4 regions of the Streptomyces sp. NPDC093065 genome follow, and region 4 is predicted to be linked to each of the others. Evidence: riboswitches for the same ligand, from Rfam matches in the RefSeq annotation. Region 4 holds a riboswitch; each other region holds the start of a gene.
What was found. Region 4 has a riboswitch for cyclic di-AMP ahead of ACIQFU_RS37555 (M23 family metallopeptidase). Riboswitches for the same ligand answer to the same signal wherever they lie in the genome.

Region 1 (5,374 bases), on a different contig from region 4:
GCTGCTCCAGGAGCGGATCGTCTTCCTCGGGACACCGATCGACGAGACCTCCGCGAACGACGTGATGGCGCAGTTCATGTACCTGGAGCACCAGGCGCCGGACCGCGACATCGAGTTGTACGTCAACTCCCCCGGCGGCTCCTTCACCGCCATGACGGCGATCTACGACACGATGCGCTACGTCACCTGCGACGTGGCGACGACCTGCCTCGGACAGGCCGGTTCGTCCGCCGCGGTGCTGCTGGCGGCGGGCACCCCGGGCAAGCGTGCCGTGCTGCCCGGCGCCCGGGTGGTGATCCGCCAGCCGGCGCTGACCGAACCGGTGGAGGGACAGGCGAGCGACCTGGCCGTCCACGCCGCCGAACTGGTCCGCATCCGCGCCCGTCTGGAGGAGATCCTCGTACGGCACACGGGCCGCACTCCCGGGCAAGTGAACGCGGACATCGAGCGGGACACGATCCTCGACGCCCAACAGGCGCTGGAATACGGCCTGGTGGACCGGATCGTGCCGGACCGCAGGACGCCGTCGGCCACGCCCGGCGCGAGGTGACCGGGCCGGTGCTGCCACCCGAGTTGCCGCCGCTGCCCGCTCTGACCCGCGCCGAGGCGGAGGTCGTCGACCGCTATCTGGACGTCGTCGACCTGCTGGGCCGCATCAACCCCGGGCGGGACGGCGACACGTACCGCGGACTGCGGGCCGCCCAGGCGCTGGTCGGCAAGGCGACGGCGCTGCGGGACGCGCTGGCGCTGATGCACCGACGCGGCGAGACGGAGGTGCACGCCACCACCCTGGCCCGGGCGCTGCGGGTGCTGGACGGCGAGCGGCGGACGGCACGGGTCGGCCTTCCGCCCTGTTCCGGGAGCTGAGAAGGCCGGCGCCTCGTCGTCCCGAGCCGCATCGTCCCGAGCCGTATCGCCCGAGCCGGAACAAGCCGGATCCGATCTGAATCCGATCCGAAACGGACTGTTCCGAAACGGACCAAACGGCGTACCCCCTTTCGGCGTAGGAACACCTCCGATTCGCAACCGGTCGAAGTTGCGGCGCCCGTGCCCACGGCTTGCGGATCGCGCCGCTGCGCCGCTGGTCCCGGGGCCGCCGCCGCACTCGACGACTCCTCGGACGGGAGGGCGCCAACCCGAACGGATGAACGGCACGTAACAACACAAAGAGCACGTTCCGTTGGGAATTCCCCGTGGGGCGGGACAAGATCCGTGACTGACGACAAGCCCCCGCCGCAGCGGCGGGGCGGTCCGGGCGGACGCCGAGTCCTGCCGCCGTCCGGACGACCGGTCGCAAGGGAAGTGGATCGGCAGGAGTGGAGGACCCGAGCACGACGGGTCGCCGGACCGGCCGCCTCCGCGAGAGGCACCGGTCCCAGCGGCCCTTGGGGTGAAGCCGCACACGTGCGGCCGGGCAACTTCGCCAGCCCGAATCCGACAGGTCATCCTTCACAGGCGGCTGACGAAGGGTTGCGCATGTCCGCGCTCAATCGTGTCCCGTCCCTGATGGCTCGTGCCGGTACGGCCTCGGCCCTCACCCTCGCCGCCGTGGGCGGCTCCGTCGTGGTCCCCGGTGCCGCCGCCGAGGCGGCCGCGGCGAGCCATGCGACGAAAGCCCTCAAGATCGCGGCTTCCAAGAAGGGCGCCCCGTACCGATGGGGCGCCACCGGCCCCTCCCGGTTCGACTGTTCCGGCCTGACGCTGTACTCGTTCAAGAAGGCCGGCAAGAAACTGCCGCGCACGGCGGCCCAGCAGTACAACAAGACCAGCCGCGTCTCCGTGACCAACCGCAAGGCCGGAGACCTCGTGTTCTTCCACTCCGGCAGCAGCGTCTACCACGTCGGCATCTACGCCGGGAAGGGCAGGATCTGGCACGCGCCGAAGACCGGCGCCGTGGTGCGCCTGGAGAAGATCTGGACGTCAAGCGTCTGGTACGGCCGGGTCAAGTAGTCCGCCCGCGGGGGTGACGGCGTTCTGGGCCGCCGTCACCCCCGCGGGTGCGGCCGGCCGGTCCGGGGGCGTCCAGGGCAGCTCGATCGAGACGGTCTTGCCGCCCTCGCCTGTGGGCCGGACCCTCAGCCTGCCGCCGCACTCGGCGGTCAGCCAGCGGATGATCACCATGCCCCGCCCGTTGTCCTGCTGCACGGCCGCGGGCAGGCGCTTGGGGAAGCGCGGATGGCTGTCGGTGACACCGACGCGCAGCCGCTCGTCGCGGTCGAGGACCAGGTCCACCGTGAAGGTGGGCGACTGCCCCAACGTGTGCTGGACCGCGTTGGTCGCCAGTTCGGACACGACGAGCCGGACGGTCTCGGACAGGTCGGCGTCGGCCGGCAGCCCCCATTCCGCCAGAGTGCCGACCACGTAGGTCCGCGCGGCGGCCACCGAGGCGGGATCGCTCGGCAGAGTGACGGATGCTTCCAGATGGTCTGCCATGGCGACGTCGTCCCTTTCTCACGGGACCGCAGGCCCGACACGGAGCGGATGGTTCGAGTACGGTCCCGGACTGGTGCTTCGCCGCCAGACTGCCATCACCAGGCCCGCGAAGGGCGGCGATCCACCAAGATATGCATATATCTGTCGCTCGAAGCGGTGAACTCTGCGACGGCAGAGCGTATTTGGGCGGCTCATAAGGAGTAAGGGAGTTGTCCCATGCAGCACGGTCCCGTGGTGCGCCGCCGGAAGCTGGGCGCGGAACTGCGCGCCCTGCGCACAGCGGCGGGCATCACCAGCGGCGAGGCGGCCCGGCTCGTGGGCTGGCACCAGTCGAAGGTCAGCCGGATCGAGACCGGGACGAGCGGCACGAAACCGGCCGACGTGCGGTTACTGCTGGACGTCTACGGCGTGCGCGACGAGCAGTTGCGGGGGCTGCTGGTGACGCTGGCGCACCAGGACGGGGCGGGCGGCCGCAACCACTGGTGGCACGCCTACCGCGGGGTGCTGCCCCCGACCTACCGGGACTTCATCAGCCTGGAGTCGCAGGCCAGCGCCATGCGCACACTGGAGACCACCGTGGTCCCCGGCCTGCTCCAGACGCCGGAGTACGCCCGCGCGGTGACGCGGGCCGCGGTGGACGGACTGCCGGAGGAGCGGCTGGACACTCTGGTGGAGGTCCGGCTGGCCCGGCAGGACGTGCTGCGGGCACAGCCGCCGTTGGCGCTGAGCGCGGTCCTGGACGAGGCGGTGCTGCGCCGGGAGGTGGGCGGGCCGGGGGTGATGGACCGTCAACTGACCAGACTGGTCGAGGCCGCGCGGCTCCCCCATGTCCGGCTCCAGGTGCTGCCGTTCGCCGCCGGGGCGCACATCGGTGTCACCGGCCCTTTCGTAATCTTCTCTTTTTCGAGCACTTCTGATCTCGACGTGGTTGTTCTCGACCACTTGACGAGTAGCCTGCACCTCGAACGGAAAGAAGACCTAGAGGCCTACACCGAGGCCTTCAACGCCCTTCTGATCCATGCCCTTTCGCCCGAGGACTCGTTGGACTTCATCGCCGCGACCGCGGCAGGCGCGTAAGGAGGCACCATGTCAGGCTCCATGTCCGAACTTCCGCGGAACATCCCTGTCAGCACCGATATGACCGGCGCCCGGTGGCTGCGCAGCAGTTACAGCACCGGCGCGAACAACTGCGTGGAGACGGCTCGTCCGTCGGCCGGTCCCTGCGCCGGACTGCTCGCCGTGCGCGACTCCAAGAATCCGGCAGGCCCCGCCCTGCTCTTCTCCCCCGGGAGCTGGACGGCGTTCACCGCCTGCGTCCACCGCGGCTGACCACGCCGGGCGCCGGACGACGCACGGCCGTGTCACGCCGACTCATGGCCGCGTTTCGCCGATCACCCGTACAGCACGTTCGATCTGATCCCCGGAGAGGTCCCCGCGAGCGGTCAGCCTGAGCCGTGAGATCCCGTCGGGCACGGACGGAGGGCGGAAACAGCCCACGGACAGGCCGGCCGCACGGCAGTCGGCCGCCCATCGCACGGCCTCCTCCGGGGAGGGCGCACGCACCGAGACGACCGCGGCGTCCGGACGTACCGCGTCCAGACCTGCGGCGGTCAGGCGTGCGTGCAGTTCACCGGCGACGGCACGGGCCCGTGCCGCGCGCTCCGGCTCGCGGCCGAGCAGCCTGAGCGCCGCAAGGGCCGCTCCCGCCGCGGCGGGGGCGAGTCCGGTGTCGAAGATGAACGTGCGGGCCGCGTTGACCAGGTGGTCGACGACCCGGGCGGGCCCCAGCACGGCGCCGCCCTGGGCGCCGAGCGACTTGGACAGCGTGACGGTCACGACGACGTCGTCCCGGCCCGCGAGTCCCGCGCCCTGCGGTGCGCCCCGGCCGCCGTCGCCGAGGACGCCGAGGCCGTGGGCGTCGTCGACGACCAGTCCGGCGCCGTGTTCCCGGCACGCCTCGGCGAGCGCGGCCAGGGGCGCGGCGTCGCCGTCGACCGAGAAGACCGTGTCGGAGACGGCCACGGCGGGTCCGTCGTGCGTCGTCAATGCCTTGCGCACGGCGTCCGGGTCGGCGTGTCCCACGACCTGCGTGGTGCCCCGGGCGAGCCGGCAGCCGTCGATCAGGGAGGCGTGGTTGCCCGCGTCGGAGACGACAAGAGTGCCGTGCGGTGCCAGCGCGGTGACCGCGGCGAGGTTGGCCGCGTAGCCGGAGGAGAAGACCAGCGCTGCCCCGAACCCGCAGAACTCGGCCAGCTCCCGCTCGAGTTCGGTGTGCAGTGCGGTCGTGCCGGTCACGAGGCGCGAGCCGGTCGCGCCGCCGCCCCAGGTCCGCGCGGCCCGGACCGCTCCTTCGACGACCTCCGGGTGACGGGCCAGTCCCAGGTAGTCGTTGCTCGCCAGGTCCAGCAGCGGGGACTGCGCCGGACGGCGGCGCAGCACCCGTACGAGTCCCGCCTCGCGGCGCGCCCGGTCCTGCTCGTCGATCCAGCCGAACGCCATGGGGCGGTCCTCCGGGGTTTTGTAGGCAATGAACAGACATTAGCGGTCCGGCCACCCCCGCGAGGTGTGGCAATACCCACACGTCGATCTGTCAGTGTTGTGCAAAGTCTCCTTGGCCGCGGACGGCCCCTTAGGACAGGATCGGCTCTCATGGACCTGCTGAACACGCTGGTGGACAAGGGGCTTCGGCGCGAGTCGCCGACCCGCGAGGAGGCACTCGCCGTCCTCGCCACTTCCGACGACGACCTGCTCGACGTGGTGGCCGCGGCCGGGAAGGTGCGCCGTCACTGGTTCGGCCGACGGGTGAAACTCAACTATCTCGTCAACCTCAAGTCGGGCCTGTGTCCCGAGGACTGCTCCTACTGCTCGCAGCGGCTGGGCTCCAAGGCGGAGATCCTCAAGTACACCTGGCTGGGGCCCGAGCAGGCCTCCGCGGCCGCCT
Region 2 (5,374 bases), on a different contig from region 4:
GGAGCCGCTGCGGCGCACCTTGTAGCGCCGGTGCGTGGCGTTCGACTTCAGGTAGTCCTCGACGACGGCCTCGCGCTCGACGCCCAGCGCGAGCAGGGTGACCGCGACCGACAGACCCGCCCGGTCCTTGCCGGCCGCGCAGTGCATCAGCGCGGGGACGCTGTCCTCGGCGAGCGCGTGCAGGACCCGGGAGTGCTCGGCCGTGCGCTCCGTCATGATCAGTCGGTAGGAGCCGACCATCCGGTCGACACCCTTGCCGTCGGCCAGGATGTCCCGCAGCTGGTCGAGGTCTCCGTCGCGGACCATCTTCCAGAACTCGGCGCCGTCGGCCGGGTCGCTCAGCGGCAGATTCACATTGCGCACGCCCGGCAGCTCGACGTCCGGGCCGTCGAGCTTCTGGTCGGCCGCGTTGCGGAAGTCGAAGATCGTGTGCAGGCCCAGCGAGGTCAGGAACGCGGCGTCCTCCCCCGTGGCGTGTGCCAGGTGGCCGCTGCGGAACAGCACCCCCTGTCGCACCCGCCGACCGTCCACGGTCGGCAGTCCGCCCACGTCCCGGAAGTTGCGCACCCCGGTCAGCTCGGGTTCGGTCGACGGGACCTGCTGCGTCACGGGGACTCCTCCCACTCCGCCCCGCCGTCGCTGCTCGCCGGCGGGCACCACTCGACGATACGGCATGACCGATGCGCGAAACCGTTCGAGGAGGGGCATTGTGGGCCGGTAAAGGCATTCTGTCCGAATTGGCGGCTTGGTTATAACTGGCCCTGAAATGGCGGAGGGTGGGAAAGGGGCGCGTGAGCAGCGTCATATCCGTGACCGAGCGTTGTCCGTCATGTTCACGTAATTCGACTGCTTCTCAAGGGCATTCAGAGAAAGCGGTGCGACGGAAATCGACGCAGGGTTACCGGTTGTTCCCGTAAAGGATCAATCGAAACGCCCGTCGCGGGAACCTCTCGCTTGTCCCTGCGCGTCCTGGTCCCTTACGTTCACCACCGATCCGGACGGACGCCTAATCCTGCCGCCGACCGGAGCCCGCACTCATCCACCACCCGTACACGGCAGGAGCGGGGGACCCACAGGTAGAACTGCCTGTTCCGGTTCCCGGAACGGCTTGGGGTAAAGCCGCGTTTCGGCGCGGCCGGGCATCTCCAGCCCGCACCCGACAGCTCACCTCGCAGGCGCCGGAGAGGAATTCGCCATGCCCGCGAAGGGTAAGCACCGCCGTACCAGGGCCATGCGCCTGACCCGCACCATCGCCGTCGCCGGAACCGGTGGCGCCGCGCTCGCACTCCCGCTGATGGGCGCCGCCTCCGCCAACGCCGCCCCCGCGCACTCGGTTTCCGAGCAGGCCGTGCAGTCCATCGCGACGTCGGCCAAGAAGTCCGCCGCCGGCGGTACCGAGAAGAACTCGGATTCCCGGACGTACACCGTGAAGAGCGGTGACTACCTTTCGAAGATCGCCGACGACCAGCACGTCGACGGCGGCTGGAAGAAGCTCTACGCGGACAACCGCGAGGCCGTCGGGTCCGACCCGTCGCTGATCCACCCCGGCCTCGAACTGTCGATCGCCGGCCAGGCCGCCAAGTCGTCGGCGCCGTCCTCCGCGCAGTCGCAGAAGCCCGCCGAGAAGCCCGCCGCCGAGAAGCCGGCCCAGAAGTCGACGGACGCGGCGAAGACCTCCTCGGACGCCTCCGGCTCCTCGGAGTCCTCGAACACCGGCACCCAGTCCACGGGCACCACCAGCGGCTACACCTCCCCCGTCGCGGGCGGCACCGTCGGTACCCCGTACCACCAGTCCGGCAGCATGTGGTCCAGCGGCTACCACACCGGCACCGACTTCGTCGTTCCGACCGGCACCTCGCTGAAGGCCGTCGGCGCGGGCACCGTCGTCTCGGCCGGCTGGGGTGGCGCGTACGGCAACCAGGTCGTCATCAAGCTCGACGAGGGCCACTACGCCCAGTACGCCCACCTCTCCTCGCTCTCCGTCTCCGCCGGTCAGTCGGTGACGGCGGGTCAGCAGGTCGGCCTCTCGGGCGCCACCGGCAACGTGACCGGCCCGCACCTGCACTTCGAGATCCGCACCACGCCGGACTACGGCTCGGACATCGACCCGGTCGCTTTCCTGCGCTCGCACGGCGTCTCCGTCTGACGACCGGCTGACGCAGCCTCCGCGCCCCGAAGGGCGGACCCCGATCCCCGGGTCCGGCCTTCGGTGTGTCCGGAGACCGGTACCTGCGGACCCCGTCGTATTCCGGAATTGACGAACACTTTAGGCGTGGCCTTTCTCACCGCCCGTCAATCCCTTCCTACGGTCGCGTAGGTCACATTCCAAGGTGAATCATGGGCCGACGTGGCAGACGATTCGAAGAGTGACAGCAGAGCAGTGATCGGGTCGTACGTGGCGGTGGGGGACAGCTTCACCGAAGGCGTCGGCGACCCCGGCCCCGACGGGGCGTTCGTCGGCTGGGCCGACCGACTGGCCGTACTGCTCGCGGACCGGCGCCCCGAGGGCGACTTCACGTACACGAACCTCGCCGTGCGCGGCAGGCTCCTCGACCAGATCGTGGCGGAACAGGTCCCGCGGGTCGACGCCCTCGCGCCCGACCTGGTCTCGTTCGTGGCGGGCGGCAACGACATCATCCGGCCCGGCACCGACCCCGACGAGGTCGCCGAGCGGTTCGAGCAGGCGGTGGCCGCGCTGACCGCCGCGGCCGGCACCGTCCTGGTGAGCACGGGCTTCGACACTCGTGGGGTGCCCGTCCTCAAACATCTGCGCGGCAAGATCGCCACGTACAACGGGCACGTCCGTGCCATCGCCGACCGCTACGGCTGCCCGGTGCTCGACCTGTGGTCGCTGCGCAGCGTCCAGGACCGCAGGGCGTGGGACGCCGACCGGCTGCACCTGTCGCCGGAGGGCCACACCCGCGTGGCGCTCCGCGCCGGACAGGCCCTCGGCCTGCGCGTCCCGGCCGACCCGGACCAGCTCTGGCCGCCCCTGCCGCCCCGCGGCACGCTGGACGTGCGGCGCGACGACGTGCACTGGGCGCGCGAGTACCTGGTCCCGTGGATCGGGCGCCGGCTGCGCGGCGAGTCGTCGGGCGACCATGTGACGGCCAAGGGAACGCTGTCGCCGGACGACATCAAGACGCGGATCGCCGCGGTGGCCTGAAGCGGGGGCGGGCGGCCGGCGCCCGTGCGGTCATCCCGGACGTCGCGCGGCTGTCAGGGCCGCCCGCTCCAGGCCCAGTTCCCGGGCCAGCGCCTCGTCCACCCACTCCTGCGCCCGGGCCCGCGACACCGTGCCCGCGTACGACGTGAGCTGTACCGCCAGCCCGTCCAGCAGCGCCGTGAGACGCAGGGCGGCGGCGTCCGGCTCGGGGCAGGAGAACTCACCGGCGGCCGCGCCCTCAGCGATGACCTCGGCGATCGCCGTCTTCCACTGGCGGTCCAGCTCGCGCGTGACCTCCCGCAGCGCGGGTTCGCGCGGCGCCGCCGCCCACCCCTCGATCCACAGCCGCCAGCCCTTGGCCTGACCGGTCGGCGCGTACCACCGCACGGCCGCCCGCAGGCGCCGAAGCGCCGTCGTACGACGGACGAGCAGCCTGCGGAGATGGGCGAGATCGGCCTCGGCGGCGTGGGTGAACGCGGCGGCGACGAGCCGCTCCTTCGTGGAGAAGTGATAGAGCACCAGGGCGTTGCTGACACCGAGCGCGGCGGCCACGTCGGCGATCCGCAACGCCGCCACGCCCCGCGCCGATATCTGTTCGATGGCCGCGCGCAGCAGCTCCTCGCGCCGCTCCGCCACGCTCAACCGGACTCTCCCCACGCACGTCACCCTATACAGGCCCCGTACGTGCGGTGACGCCCTGCCGGTCCGTCGTGAACCGGGAACACGGATGTGACATCCGTCGTTCGAGGTGACGTAGGACGAGACGAACATGATGAGAGCCTGAACCACTCCACCTGGAGGTACCGTGGCCGCTTTCCGTTTCCCGAGTCCCGGGTTCAGCGTGCCGCGGCCCGCGGCCTTCGGCGCGGACCCGGGCGGCGAGCGCATGGCGCGCATCCGCAGATCGCCGCATTTCCGCGACGGGGTCTTCCAGAACCCCGGGGGCACCGCCCGGACCCGGCCCTCCGGCTCGGCCGCCGAGTTCGCCAAGATCTACTTCAACAAGGAGGCGCGGCTCCTGCGTGCACCGGCGGGCCCGATCCCGGTGCACGCCACCACCCTCGCCGACCTCGCCCGGCCGCCCGCCACCGGACTCCGGCTGACCTGGATGGGCCACTCCAGTGTGCTCGCCGAGATCGACGGTCAGCGGGTGCTCTTCGACCCCGTGTGGGGCGAGCGCTGCTCCCCGTTCCCCTTCGCCGGCCCCAAACGCCTGCACCCGGCCCCGCTGCCGCTGGCTGCCCTCGGCCCCGTCGACGTCGTCGTCATCTCGCACGACCACTACGACCACCTGGACATGTCGACCGTCAAGGCGCTGGCCGGCACGGACACCGTGTTCGCCGTGCCGCTGGGTGTCGGCGCCCACCTCGAACACTGGGGCGTCCCCGCCGACCGGCTGCGCGAGCTGGACTGGCACGAGGCGACCCGCGTCGGCGGCCTCACCCTCACCGCCACCCCGGCCCGGCACTTCTGCGGACGGGGGCTGCGCAACACCCAGCACACCCTCTGGGCGTCCTGGGTCGTCGCCGGGGAGGAACACCGCGTCTACCACAGCGGGGACACCGGCTACTTCGACGGCTTCCGGGAGATCGGCGCCGCGCACGGCCCGTTCGACGCGACGATGATCCAGCTCGGGGCGTACGCCGAGTTCTGGCCGGACATCCACATGACGCCCGAGGAGGGTGTCCGCGCCCACCTCGACCTCCAGGGCGGTGGGCCGCACGGTGCCCTGCTGCCGATCCACTGGGGCACCTTCAACCTGGCGCCGCACGCGTGGGCGGAGCCGGGGGAGTGGACGAAGGACGCGGCGCAGGAGGCCGGGCAGGCGGTGGCGTTCCCGCGGCCGGGGGAGCCGTTCGAGCCGGCGGGGGAGCTGCCGGTCGAACCGTGGTGGCGGGCGGTGTCACCGCCGATCGCGCACCCCTGGCGGCGCCCCCGGGTCGTCGAGGGCGTGGCCGGGACGAGCAAGGGGGACCTCGACCTCGCGGGGGAGCGGTGAGGTCCGTCAAGCGCGAACCGGGCCCCACAGGTGTGGCCGTGGCCTGAGGGCGCTGCTGTGCCGACGGACTGGGCCGGTCGTCTCAGCCGCCTGCTCACGCGCGGCTCGGTGTTCTGCCCATGGGAGTCGGTGAGGCCCAGTGCATCATGGGGAGCGCCGAGCGGCGGTCGGGTGCGGTGCGGGGGAGGCGGGCGTGGGTGCGAGGTCGG
Region 3 (5,374 bases), on a different contig from region 4:
TCGGGGGCGGTCGAGTGGTAGACCTCGTCGGACTTGCTGTCGTAGCCCCAGACGTCCTGGCCGTTGTGGATCAGGCTGTACTCGGCGGCGTTCTCCAGCAGGGACAGCTTCTGCCGGTCGGGGCCGTCGGCCGCGACGCGCAGCGTGTGGCTGCCGGACGCCAGCTCGGTGAGCTTGGCCGACGGGTCGGCGGCGGAGCCCTCGTCGTCCCCGCCGGAGCCCGGACCACCGGACATTCCGGACATCAGGCCGCTCTCCAGGCCGCCGAGGTCCGGCAGGCCCAGGTCGGTGTTGACGCGCACCGTGCCGGACAGCTGCTCGGTGTCCGACTTGGCGATCTTCTCGATGAGCTGCTCCGCGGTGACCTTCGGCAGGTCGGGGTCTCCGGAGTCGGCGAGCGCGGGGACGAGCCCGATCGTCGCGGCCGCCACTCCCATCACCGCGACCGGGACGACGAACCGCGCGGCCTTGCGCCGTCCGGCCCTCAGCTCCTCGCCCTCCCCGGCGGTCGTGTTGTCGTCGGAATCGATCGGTGCCATGTGTGCCCTACCTCCGTCGTCGGCGGCGGCTGTCTCGCGACCTCGCACTCGTTCACCCGTGAGCCGCCATTCTCACCCGAATCGGTGAGGATTGGTGTTTTTCCGTGGTGTCCATCTGACCAAATCGGCGGAGCCCAGGCGTCAGACCGCGGGCTCAACTCCGCGTACTCCTGCGGGATGACACGGAGGGGCGGTGGCTCCGCCTGCCCGTAGGGGCCGGTCTCCGGCGCCCGGCGGACGGCACGTGACAGGAGGCACGCGGCAGGCGGGCGGGCAGGGCGCTCACCCGGCCCGGTGGACCACCGCGTCGCACAGCTCCACCAGCGCGGCCTTCGCGTCGCACTCCCGCAGCGGGGCCAGCGCGGCCCGGGCCTCCTCGGCGTAGCGGACGGTGTCCCGGCGCGCCTGCTCCAGGGCGGGGTGGGCGCGCAGCAGACGCAGCGCCTCGGCGTGCCGGGCGTCGTCGCTCAGGTCGGAGTCGAGCAGCTCGCACAGGGCGACGTCCTCGGCGAGCCCCAGCCGGGCCGCCCGCTCGCGCAGCCGCAGTACGGGCAGGGTGGGGATGCCCTCGCGCAGGTCGGTGCCGGGCGTCTTGCCGGACTCGTCGGAGTCGGAGGCGATGTCCAGGACGTCGTCCGCGAGCTGGAAGGCGACGCCGAGCCGCTCGCCGTACTGGGTCAGCACGTCCACCACCGTCTCGTCGGCGCCGGACATCATCGCGCCGAACCGGCAGGAGACCGCCACCAGCGAGCCCGTCTTGCCGCCCAGCACGTCGAGGTAGTGGTCGACCGGGTCGCGGCCGTCCTGCGGTCCCGCCGTCTCCAGGATCTGGCCGGTGACCAGCCGCTCGAACGCGAGGGCCTGGACCCGGACCGCCTCGGGTCCGAGGTCGGCGAGGATCTGGGAGGCACGGGCGAAGAGGAAGTCGCCGGTGAGGACCGCGACCGAGTTGTCCCAGCGGGTGTTCGCGCTGGGCACCCCGCGCCGCACGGCGGCCTCGTCCATCACGTCGTCGTGGTAGAGCGTGGCGAGGTGGGTCAGCTCCACGACCACGGCCGAGGGCACGATGCCCGGGGCGTAGCGGTCGCCGAACTGGGCCGAGAGCATCACCAGCAGCGGCCGGAACCGTTTCCCGCCGGCCCGCACCAGGTGCTGGGCGGCCTCTGTGATGAACGGAACCTCGCTTTTGGTTGCCTCAAGCAACCCTTCCTCGACAGCAACCAATCCGGCCTGGACATCGGCTTCCAGAGCCTGGTCCCGCACGCTCAGCCCGAACGGCCCGACGACGGTCACGAGGGGTCTCCTGTCTGCTGGTGTCTACTGGCGATTACCTGGTTTGTCGATAGGTCGCTGCCACCACTCAAGTCAGCGTATCCGGTCACGTTTCGATCACCGCTAGCGCCCACCGTTACAGGCCGGTCGGTATCAGATCATGAACGGTATGTTTTTGATCAGGTGATATGAGCAGATTTTGACTGATATCGCCGGAGGGGACGAGCCGGACCCCGGGGGGCGAGCGGGCCGGTGGCCACCGTCCAAGATCCCATCACTCCTCCCAACGGCCCGCACTCCGAGAACGTCACCCGATCGACGCCGCGCCCGCACCGGCACCTCACGCCTCCCGCCCCGCCTCCCGGCTTCACCCTCCACCCCCGTTTCCCCTTCCTCTGCGCCCGACACCCGAAGCCGTCCTCACCCGTGGCCGGTTGGCGAACGATTGAGGTTAATGCCCGTTTTGCCGCGCTTGTTGAGGCCAGTGAGTTGACTCACTCCGGTCCACCCGCGGGCAACCTCGCCACAACCTGTGCCCTCCCTTTGCCCCGCAAGCCAGTTGGGGCTTGGTAACCGCAAAGGATCAAGAGCCTCAAACGCCTCAGACCAAGGTCAACAGGCATGTTGGGTGATTCCTGCACTTGTTTCGGACATGTGCTCTCGCATACGTTCCCGGCCTGTCGGGCGGACGCCGAATCCTGCCACCGCCCGGTCGCACAGTCATCCACCCAACAAACTCGCCGGCAGGAGCGGGGGACCCAGGTAAGTCGCCGCACCGGTCACCACCGGAGCGGCTCGGGGTGAAGCCGTACCCGTCAGGGCGCGGCCGGGCACCTCCCCGCCCGAACCCGACAGCTCACCTCGCAGGCGTAAGGAGAGGGACACATGTCTGCCAACGGTCAGAACCGTCACGCCCGTACCGGCCGCCTCGCCCGCAAGCTCACGCTGGCCGGCACCGCCGCCGCGGTGCTCGCACTGCCGCTCGTCGGCGCCGCCACCGCCTCCGCGGCCACCCCGGCCGCCGCCACGACCGCCACCACGGCGGCCACGGCGTACCCGGACAACCTCGACGGCTGGATCCGCGAGTCGCTCGACATCATGGCGCAGCACGGCATCCCCGGGACCTACGAGGGCATTCACCGCAACATCATGCGTGAGTCCTCCGGCAACCCGCTCGCCATCAACAACTGGGACATCAACGCCGTCAACGGCACCCCGTCCAAGGGCCTGCTCCAGGTGATCGACCCGACCTTCCAGGCGTACCACGTGGAGGGCACCTCCTGGGACCCGTACGACCCGGTCGCCAACATCACCGCCGCCTGCAACTACGCGGCCGACCGCTACGGCTCGATGGACAACGTCTTCAGCGCGTACTGAGCCGCACCGGGCACCAAGGCGTCCCGAGCCCCGCTGAGAGGCCGTGGGCCCGGGACGTCCCAAGCCGTGGGCCCGGGACGTCCTAAGAAGTACCGAAGATCCGCTCGAGGACGACGGCCACGCCGTCGTCCTCGTTCGTCGTGGTGACCTCGTCGGCCACCGCCTTGAGTTCGGGGTGGGCGCCGGCCATGGCGACGCCGTGGGCCGCCCACTGGAACATGGGAATGTCGTTGGGCATGTCGCCGAAGGCGATCGTCCGGCGCCGCTGAAGACCCAGGTGCTCGGCGGCCAGCGCCAGGCCGGTCGCCTTGGTGATGCCGCACGGCTGGAGCTCCACCGTGCCGGGCCCCGACATGGTGACCGTCGCGAGGGAACCGACCACCGCACGCGCCGTCGCCGCCAACTCGTCGTCGGTCAGGTCCGGATGGCGCAGCAGCACCTTGCTGATCGGCATGCTCCACAGCTCCTCGCGCCGCTCGACACGCACCGCGGGCAGGGTGGGGTGGGGCATCAGGTAGCCCGGCTCGATGAGCGTCAGCCCGTCGACGCCGTCCTGGTCGACGGCGGCGTACACCTGGCCGACCTCGGCCTCGATCTTGCCGAGCGCGGTCTCGGCCAGCTCCCGGTCCAGGGTGACCGACCACAGCATCCGGTGCGCACCGGCGTCGTACACCTGCGCGCCCTGCCCGCACACCGCGAGCCCCGTGCAGCCGAGGCCGTCGAGCAGGGAGCGCACCCGGGGAGCCGGGCGCCCCGTCACCACCAGGTGCCGCGCACCCGCCCCGGCGACCCGCGCCAGCGCGGCCAGCGACCGTTCGGAGACGGTGTCGTCGCCGCGGAGCAGCGTGCCGTCCAGGTCGGTGGCGACGAGTGAATATGCGGTGCGGTCCATGATCAGAGAATACGGACACCGCACCCGTCCGACTCACCCGCGACCGCTTCCGAACGAGGACGTAGCGAGCGTGTTCGAACCCGCACGCGGATGCACGCGGACGCCCGATCATGTCCAAAACCTGACACATCATCGGCTAAAGCCGGTTCAGGGCCTCTGCACCGGTTGGCGACGGAACGGACCGCCACCCGCCGGTGCCCCGGCCCCGCCCCGGACCCCGGCCGCCGCGCCGCCTCGATCGGGCCCCGCCAGGCGGCGCCACCTCCCGCCGCACTGCCCAAGACCGGTATGTCACCCGTAACGTGTGGCCCGACCACGTGTCACGCGGCACACACCGACCCCGTGACCCGCGGGCATCCGCAGCACCCAGCACACACGGCGCGCACGGCGCACATGGCGAGCACGAAAGCGAGGCAGCACCCGATGCCCCCCTTCGATGTCCCCGAGGGCGATCCCTTCGGCCCGCACAACCTTCCGTACGGCGTGTTCTCGATCCCCGGTTCGCGGGACCGGACGGTGGGCGTCCGGCTCGGCGACCACGTCCTCGACGCGGGCGCGGCGGCCCACGCGCTCGGCTCGCCGTACGCGTCCCTGCTCGCGCGGCCCACCCTCAACCCGCTGCTGGCCGCCGGGCGCACGGCCTGGTCGGACGTGCGGCGCGCACTGACGGCGTGGGTGACGGTCCCGTCCCACCGCGAGACCCTCGAACCCCTCTTCCACCCGCTGTCGTCGGTGACCCTGCACCTGCCCTTCGAGGTCGCCGACTACGTCGACTTCTACGCCTCGGAGAACCACGCCCGCAACGTCGGCCAGATCTTCCGCCCCGACGCCGCCGACTCCCTCACCCCGAACTGGAAGCACCTCCCGATCGGCTACCACGGCCGCTCCGGCACGGTCGTCGTCTCCGGCACGGACGTCGTACGCCCGTCGGGGCAGCGCAAGGCTCCGGCCGACGCCGCTCCCGTCTTCGGCCCGTCCGTCCGGCTCGACATCGAGGCCGAGGTCGGCTTCGTGGTGGGCGTGCCGTCGGGCCAGGGCAGCACGGTGGGGCTCGGCGACTTCCGCGAGCACGTCTTCGGGCTCTGCCTGCTCAACGACTGGTCCGCACGGGACGTCCAGGCCTGGGAGTACGTGCCCCTCGGCCCCTTCCTCGGCAAGTCCTTCGCCACGTCGGTGTCCGCCTGGATCACCCCGCTGGACGCCCTGGACGAGGCACGGGTGGCGCCGCCCGAGCGCACGCACGAGCTGCTTCCCTACCTGGACGACACGAAGGACGACCAGGACGGTCCCGGCG
Region 4 (5,374 bases):
GCCGGTGCTCGACTGGCGCGCGGCGCTGGAGTTCCTGCACGACCGTCGGGGTGTGCGGCGGCTCATGGTGGAAGGGGGCGGGACCGTCCACACCCAGCTGCTCCAGCAGGAACTCGCCGACGAACTGCAGCTCGTCCTCGCGCCGCTGTTCGTGGGCGACCCGGCCGCGCCCCGGCTGTTCGGGCCCGGCGCCTACCAGGGCGGGCGGCTCGCGCTGGTCGAAACGCGGCGGATCGAGGACGTCGTGCTGATGCGGTACCGGCCCACCGCACCCGGGACCGGCGACCAGGTCGCCGCCGCCGACCGGCACTGGCTGCGCCTCGCCTGTGAGCTGGCCGGACTGTGCCCGCCGTCGGAGAGCGCGTTCAGCGTGGGGGCCGTCGTGGTCGCCGCCGACGGGAGCGAGCTGGCGCGGGGGTATTCGCGGGAGGGTGGCGACCCCGTCGTGCACGCGGAGGAGGCCGCGCTCGCCAAGCTCGGTCCCCTGGAGCCGCGGCTTGCGGGCGCCACCGTGTACAGCAGTCTCGAACCCTGTGCCCGCCGGGCCTCCCGGCCCGCACCCTGCGCCCGGCTGATCCTCGACGCCGGGGTGCGTCGCGTCGTCACGGCCTGGCGGGAGCCGGACACCTTCGTGGCGGGGGCGGACGGGAGCGGGGTGCTCGCCGCGGGGGGCGCCGCCGTCGTCGTGCTGCCCGAATTCGCGGAGCCGGCCAAGGCGCCGAACCGCCATCTGGAGGGGTAGGGGACCGGCGGGGAGATACCGATGTGCATTCCGGCCCCCGGATGACGTACAGTAGTGAACACAACGGCGCGGGGTGGAGCAGCTCGGTAGCTCGCTGGGCTCATAACCCAGAGGTCGCAGGTTCAAATCCTGTCCCCGCTACTGAAGGCCGAGGGCCGGAATCCGAAAGGGTTCCGGCCCTCGGTGTTTTGTCGTCTCCCCTCCCGCACCCCGCCCCTCCCGCATCCCGCGATTCATCCGGTCGGCCCCGCACCGCTCGCCGCCCGCCCCCGCTCCCGCGAACCTGGAGTCCTGGACGGCAAGCGGCGCGCGGACGTGCGGGGTGGCGAGGGACGAGTGGTGCGGCCAGGTGACGTGGACGACGAGGGAGCGGCCCTCAGAGCCGGTGGCCGGCTCCCCGGCGACCCCGTGCCCGACCCGGGCCTCGGAGACGAAGAGCCTCCCGACGGGCCACGGTCCCCCCGGCGGACCGGGTACGGACGGGCCTTCGTGCACGCGCTCCCCGTGCTGCTGATCGCCGTGGCCATCCTGTACGACATCCTCACCCCGAGGTACTTCACCGCCGGACCCCTCTACACGGCCGCGCCCCTGGTCGCCGCCCCGATCTACTCGCGGCGCGGCACGGCGCTCACCGGCGTCGCCGTGGTGGTCTCGGTCATCGGGCTGCAGATCGGCAAGGGCGTCATCCACTACGTCGACTCCCTCACCGAGCTGATCACCATCGCGACGGTCGCCGTGCTCGCCGTCCTCGTGAACGGCCTCGTGCGCCGCACCGGCGAGCGCCTCGTCTCCGTCCGCGAGATCGCCGAGGCCGCCCAGCGTGCCGTACTGCCCGCACCCGCCGAGCGCATCGCCGGCTTCGAGATCGCCGTCTGCTACGAGGCCGCGCAGGCCGACGCCTTCATCGGCGGCGACCTCTACGCCGTGCAGGACAGCGCCCGCGGCGTCCGGCTCATCGTCGGCGACGTGCGCGGCAAGGGCATGGGTGCGGTCGCCGCCGTCGCCGTGGTGATCGGCGCCTTCCGGGAGGCCGCCGAGCAGGAGGCGACGCTGGAGGCGGTGGCGCAGCGCCTTGAGCGGGCGCTGGCGCGCGAGGGCACCCGGCGGGACGGACTCGACGCCTTCGAGGGCTTCACCACCGCCGTCCTCGCCGAACTCCCGCACGGCGACGGGACCGTACGCATCGTCAACCGCGGCCATCCGCCGCCCCTGCTGCTGTACGCAGACGGCACCCTGGACACGCTGCCCGCCCGCGAGTCGGCGCTGCCGCTCGGCATGGGCGATCTGGGCGTGTGGCCCGACCGGGCGGAGGAGGCCCACTTCCCCGGCGGGGCCACACTGCTGCTCTACACCGACGGACTGACCGAAGCCCGGGACGCCAAGGGCGAGTTCTACGATCCGCAGACGCGGCTGACCGGCCGGGTCTTCCGGCATCCGGCGACCCTGCTCGACACCCTCGCCGAGGACGTGCGCCGGCACTCCGGAGGGGGCATGGCCGACGACATGGCCCTGCTCGCCGTACGGCGGCCCCGACGCGGCAACCATGATCATTGTCACGAGCCGTGACAGTACGACCCCCCTCCGCATAACAACTGATGCACCGTCAGAAGAAAGTGGCGTGAAGGGGAATACTCGGGGCGGGTCAACTCGTCCGGTTTTCACCGGTCATGAGGGGTGCGTCCCGGCCGTTTCCGTTAATGATCAAGAGGAACGGCTTGGAATCGGAGCCTCGCGTCTATTAACGTTCGATAACGCAGCGCGGTCGTCCCAGCCGTCACAGAAGGCGGCTCCGTGCGCACGCGCCGAATCCCGCAAGGGAACCGGGGAACCACCACATTGGGGTGAATCGGGCGTATGGCGCCGTGGAAACACGGTCGGCACGCACCCGTAGGAGACCTTCCTGCTCCGAACCCGTCAGCTAACCCGGTAGGCGGAAGGAAGGAAAGGAGTACGCCCACGTGGCGTCCAACCGGCCTGCCCCCGAGGCCCCGTTCGTGCCCACCGGGCACGGCACCGACACCTTCGGCTACGACGTCCCCCGCGCCGAAGAGGGCCCCTGGGAGGAGTGGAACCCCACCGCGGAGTCCATCCGTCCCGTGCGCGGCCGGCACCGCGTCGCCAAGCAGCGCGGCGGACTCGCCCGCAGCTCCACCGTCCTCGGCGTCGGTGTCATAGCCGCCGTCGGCGCGGGCGGCATGGCCAGCGCGCAGACCGGCAAGCCGCCGGTGTCCATCTCCATGCCGGACCTGCCGAACGTGGGCTCGCTCATGCCCGGCGGCGACGAGGAGTCGGAGCCCGAGGGTTCCGCCACCCCGCTCAGCGGCATCACCCAGGCCGTCGCCGCGGACACCGCGGAGGACGCGGGAGCCAGCGGCGCCGGTGAGTCGCTGCGGTCCCGGATCATGGCGCAGGCCGAGCAGCAGCAGGCCCAGGTCGAGACCAAGGCCGCCGCCGAGGCCCAGGCCGCCGCCGAGAAGAAGGCCGCGGAAGCCGCCGCGAAGGCGGAGAAGGAGGCCCAGGAGAAGGCCGCCGCCGCCAAGAAGAAGGCGGAGGAGGAGGCCGCGAAGAAGGCCGAGGCCGAGCGGCTCGCGAAGCTGGCCAAGCAGTACACGCTGCCGACCTCCTCGTACACGATCTCCTCGACCTTCAACCAGGCCGGTTCCCTCTGGGCCTCCGGCCACCACACCGGCCTCGACTTCGCCGCCCCCACGGGCACCCTGCTCAAGGCGGTGCACAGCGGCACGATCACGTCGGCCGGCTGGGACGGGTCGTACGGCTACAAGACCGTGCTCACCCTCGATGACGGCACCGAGCTCTGGTACGCGCACCAGTCGTCCATCAACGTCAGCGTCGGCCAGAAGGTCACCACCGGTGACGTCATCGGCCGCGTCGGCGCCACCGGCAACGTGACCGGCGCCCACCTCCACCTCGAGGTCCACACCACCGACGGCTCCGGCATCGACCCGATGGCCTGGCTGCAGAGCAAGGGCCTCACCCCCTGATCCGCCCCGCCCCCTGACGCGCCCCGCCGAACCCCGGCGGTCCTGACGGCAACCCCCCGACGTCAGGGCTGCCGGTTTGCGGTGGGTTTACGGTGGTTTTTGCTAGGTCTTTGCGCGCGCTGCGGAATGGCCCGCTCCAGTGCGGTCATTGACGCCCTGCATGACTTCTCTGCGCAAGCTCGGCTCCTCCGACCTCGAGGTCTTCCCTCTCGCCCTCGGCGGCAACGCCTTCGGCTGGACCGCCGATCAGGACACGTCCTTCGCCGTCCTCGACGCCTACACCGCGGCGGGCGGCAACTTCGTGGACACCGCCGACTCCTACTCCGCCTGGGTCGACGGCAACAGCGGCGGCGAGTCCGAGACCGTCCTCGGCCAGTGGCTCGCAGCCCGCGGCAACCGTGACGACGTCGTCCTCGCCACCAAGGTCAGCCAGCACCCCGACTACCCCGGCCTGTCCGCCGCGAACATCAAGGCCGCGGCCGACGCCTCGCTGCGCCGTCTGGGCACCGACCACATCGACCTCTACTACACCCACTTCGACAAGCCCGAGGTGCCGGTCGAGGAGATCATCGGCGCGCTGGACGAGCTGGTGAGGGCCGGGAAGGTGCGGCACATCGCCGCCTCCAACATCTCCGCCGAACGGCTCGCGGCGTCCCTGGAGTTCTCCGACCGCGAGGGCCTCGCCCGCTACGTCGCCGTCCAGCCGCACTACAACCTCGTCTCCCGCGACACCTACGAGGGCGGGCTGCGCGACCTCGCCGAGCAGGCCGGTCTCGCCGCCGTCCCGTACTACGCCCTCGCGTCCGGCTTCCTCACCGGCAAGTACCGGCCCGGCACGGACGTGGACAGCCCGCGGGCGGGCGGTGCGGCGAAGCACCTGGAGACCGAGCGCGGGCGCCGGGTCCTCGCCGCCCTGGACGAGATCGCCGAGGCCCACGGCGTTCCCGTCGCCACGGTCGCCCTCGCCTGGCTGGCCGGCCGGCCGACGGTGGCGGCGCCGATCGCCTCGGCGCGCACGGTGGAGCAGCTGCCGGCGCTGCTGGGAGTGGCCGAGCTGAAGCTGACGGAGGAGGAGGCCGGGAGGCTCACGCGGGCGTCCGCCTGAGCGGGGGCGCGGCGGACGACCCTACGGCCGGTACCGGCCGGGCGGCGTGTACGGCGCCTGCCGCGTGTGGGGCGCGTACTGCGGAAACGGCGAGTGCGGCGCCTGCGGTGGGCGTGCCGGGAGTGGCTGCGCTGCTCGCGGGGTGTGCGGTGCGTACGCGTGGTGCGGCGGGTTCGGTCCGTAGGGTCCGTACGGGGGGTGCGCCGTCGCGGGTCCGTACGCGCCGGGCGCCCCGTAGCCGTACGCCCACGGCGGTACCGGCCGCGGCACGGGCGCCGGGGGTGCCGTGGCCCGGGCCGCGTGCTCCAGCGCCGGGCGGGCCACACCCCGCAGGTGCCACAGGGCGTCCAGCAGTTGGTGCTCCCGTACGGTGAAGTCGGCGCCCGCCCTGCCCCGGCGCCCGCGCTGCCGCAGGAAGGCCACCGAGGTCGCACAGGCCTCGTACCGCGCCACCGCCCGCGCCCCTTCCTTCCCGGCGTGCCGGCGTGCGTACTGCCGGGCGAGGCGGCGGGCCCGCATCGAGCC

Region 1: linked by a shared signal. The riboswitch ahead of ACIQFU_RS14845 (C40 family peptidase) and the one ahead of ACIQFU_RS37555 (M23 family metallopeptidase) in region 4 are both predicted to bind cyclic di-AMP.
Region 2: linked by a shared signal. The riboswitch ahead of ACIQFU_RS10875 (peptidoglycan DD-metalloendopeptidase family protein) and the one ahead of ACIQFU_RS37555 (M23 family metallopeptidase) in region 4 are both predicted to bind cyclic di-AMP.
Region 3: linked by a shared signal. The riboswitch ahead of ACIQFU_RS03655 (transglycosylase SLT domain-containing protein) and the one ahead of ACIQFU_RS37555 (M23 family metallopeptidase) in region 4 are both predicted to bind cyclic di-AMP.

Annotation. Positions count from the first base shown of each region.
Region 1 is NZ_JBIVPJ010000007.1:122,361-127,734, reverse strand. Features, by position in the region: gene ACIQFU_RS14855 (ATP-dependent Clp protease proteolytic subunit) at 1-550, shown strand, start outside; gene ACIQFU_RS14850 (hypothetical protein) at 559-867, shown strand; cyclic di-AMP (ydaO/yuaA leader) riboswitch at 1,375-1,445, shown strand; gene ACIQFU_RS14845 (C40 family peptidase) at 1,477-1,950, shown strand; gene ACIQFU_RS14840 (ATP-binding protein) at 1,921-2,433, opposite strand; gene ACIQFU_RS14835 (helix-turn-helix domain-containing protein) at 2,650-3,510, shown strand; gene ACIQFU_RS14830 (DUF397 domain-containing protein) at 3,532-3,762, shown strand; gene ACIQFU_RS14825 (8-amino-7-oxononanoate synthase) at 3,805-4,932, opposite strand; gene bioB (biotin synthase BioB) at 5,083-5,374, shown strand, end outside.
Region 2 is NZ_JBIVPJ010000005.1:4,885-10,258, forward strand. Features, by position in the region: gene ACIQFU_RS10870 (tyrosine-protein phosphatase) at 1-609, opposite strand, end outside; cyclic di-AMP (ydaO/yuaA leader) riboswitch at 1,034-1,191, shown strand; gene ACIQFU_RS10875 (peptidoglycan DD-metalloendopeptidase family protein) at 1,196-2,146, shown strand; gene ACIQFU_RS10880 (SGNH/GDSL hydrolase family protein) at 2,381-3,166, shown strand; gene ACIQFU_RS10885 (TetR/AcrR family transcriptional regulator) at 3,197-3,823, opposite strand; gene ACIQFU_RS10890 (MBL fold metallo-hydrolase) at 3,972-5,165, shown strand; gene ACIQFU_RS10895 (DUF6338 family protein) at 5,310-5,374, opposite strand, start outside.
Region 3 is NZ_JBIVPJ010000002.1:182,654-188,027, reverse strand. Features, by position in the region: gene ACIQFU_RS03665 (outer membrane lipoprotein carrier protein LolA) at 1-539, opposite strand, end outside; gene ACIQFU_RS03660 (polyprenyl synthetase family protein) at 822-1,832, opposite strand; cyclic di-AMP (ydaO/yuaA leader) riboswitch at 2,540-2,695, shown strand; gene ACIQFU_RS03655 (transglycosylase SLT domain-containing protein) at 2,697-3,188, shown strand; gene ACIQFU_RS03650 (HAD family hydrolase) at 3,271-4,080, opposite strand; gene fahA (fumarylacetoacetase) at 4,504-5,374, shown strand, end outside.
Region 4 is NZ_JBIVPJ010000041.1:9,311-14,684, forward strand. Features, by position in the region: gene ACIQFU_RS37540 (dihydrofolate reductase family protein) at 1-742, shown strand, start outside; tRNA gene ACIQFU_RS37545 (tRNA-Met) at 810-883, shown strand; gene ACIQFU_RS37550 (PP2C family protein-serine/threonine phosphatase) at 1,082-2,308, shown strand; cyclic di-AMP (ydaO/yuaA leader) riboswitch at 2,533-2,689, shown strand; gene ACIQFU_RS37555 (M23 family metallopeptidase) at 2,701-3,744, shown strand; gene ACIQFU_RS37560 (aldo/keto reductase) at 3,905-4,849, shown strand; gene ACIQFU_RS37565 (PrsW family intramembrane metalloprotease) at 4,871-5,374, opposite strand, start outside.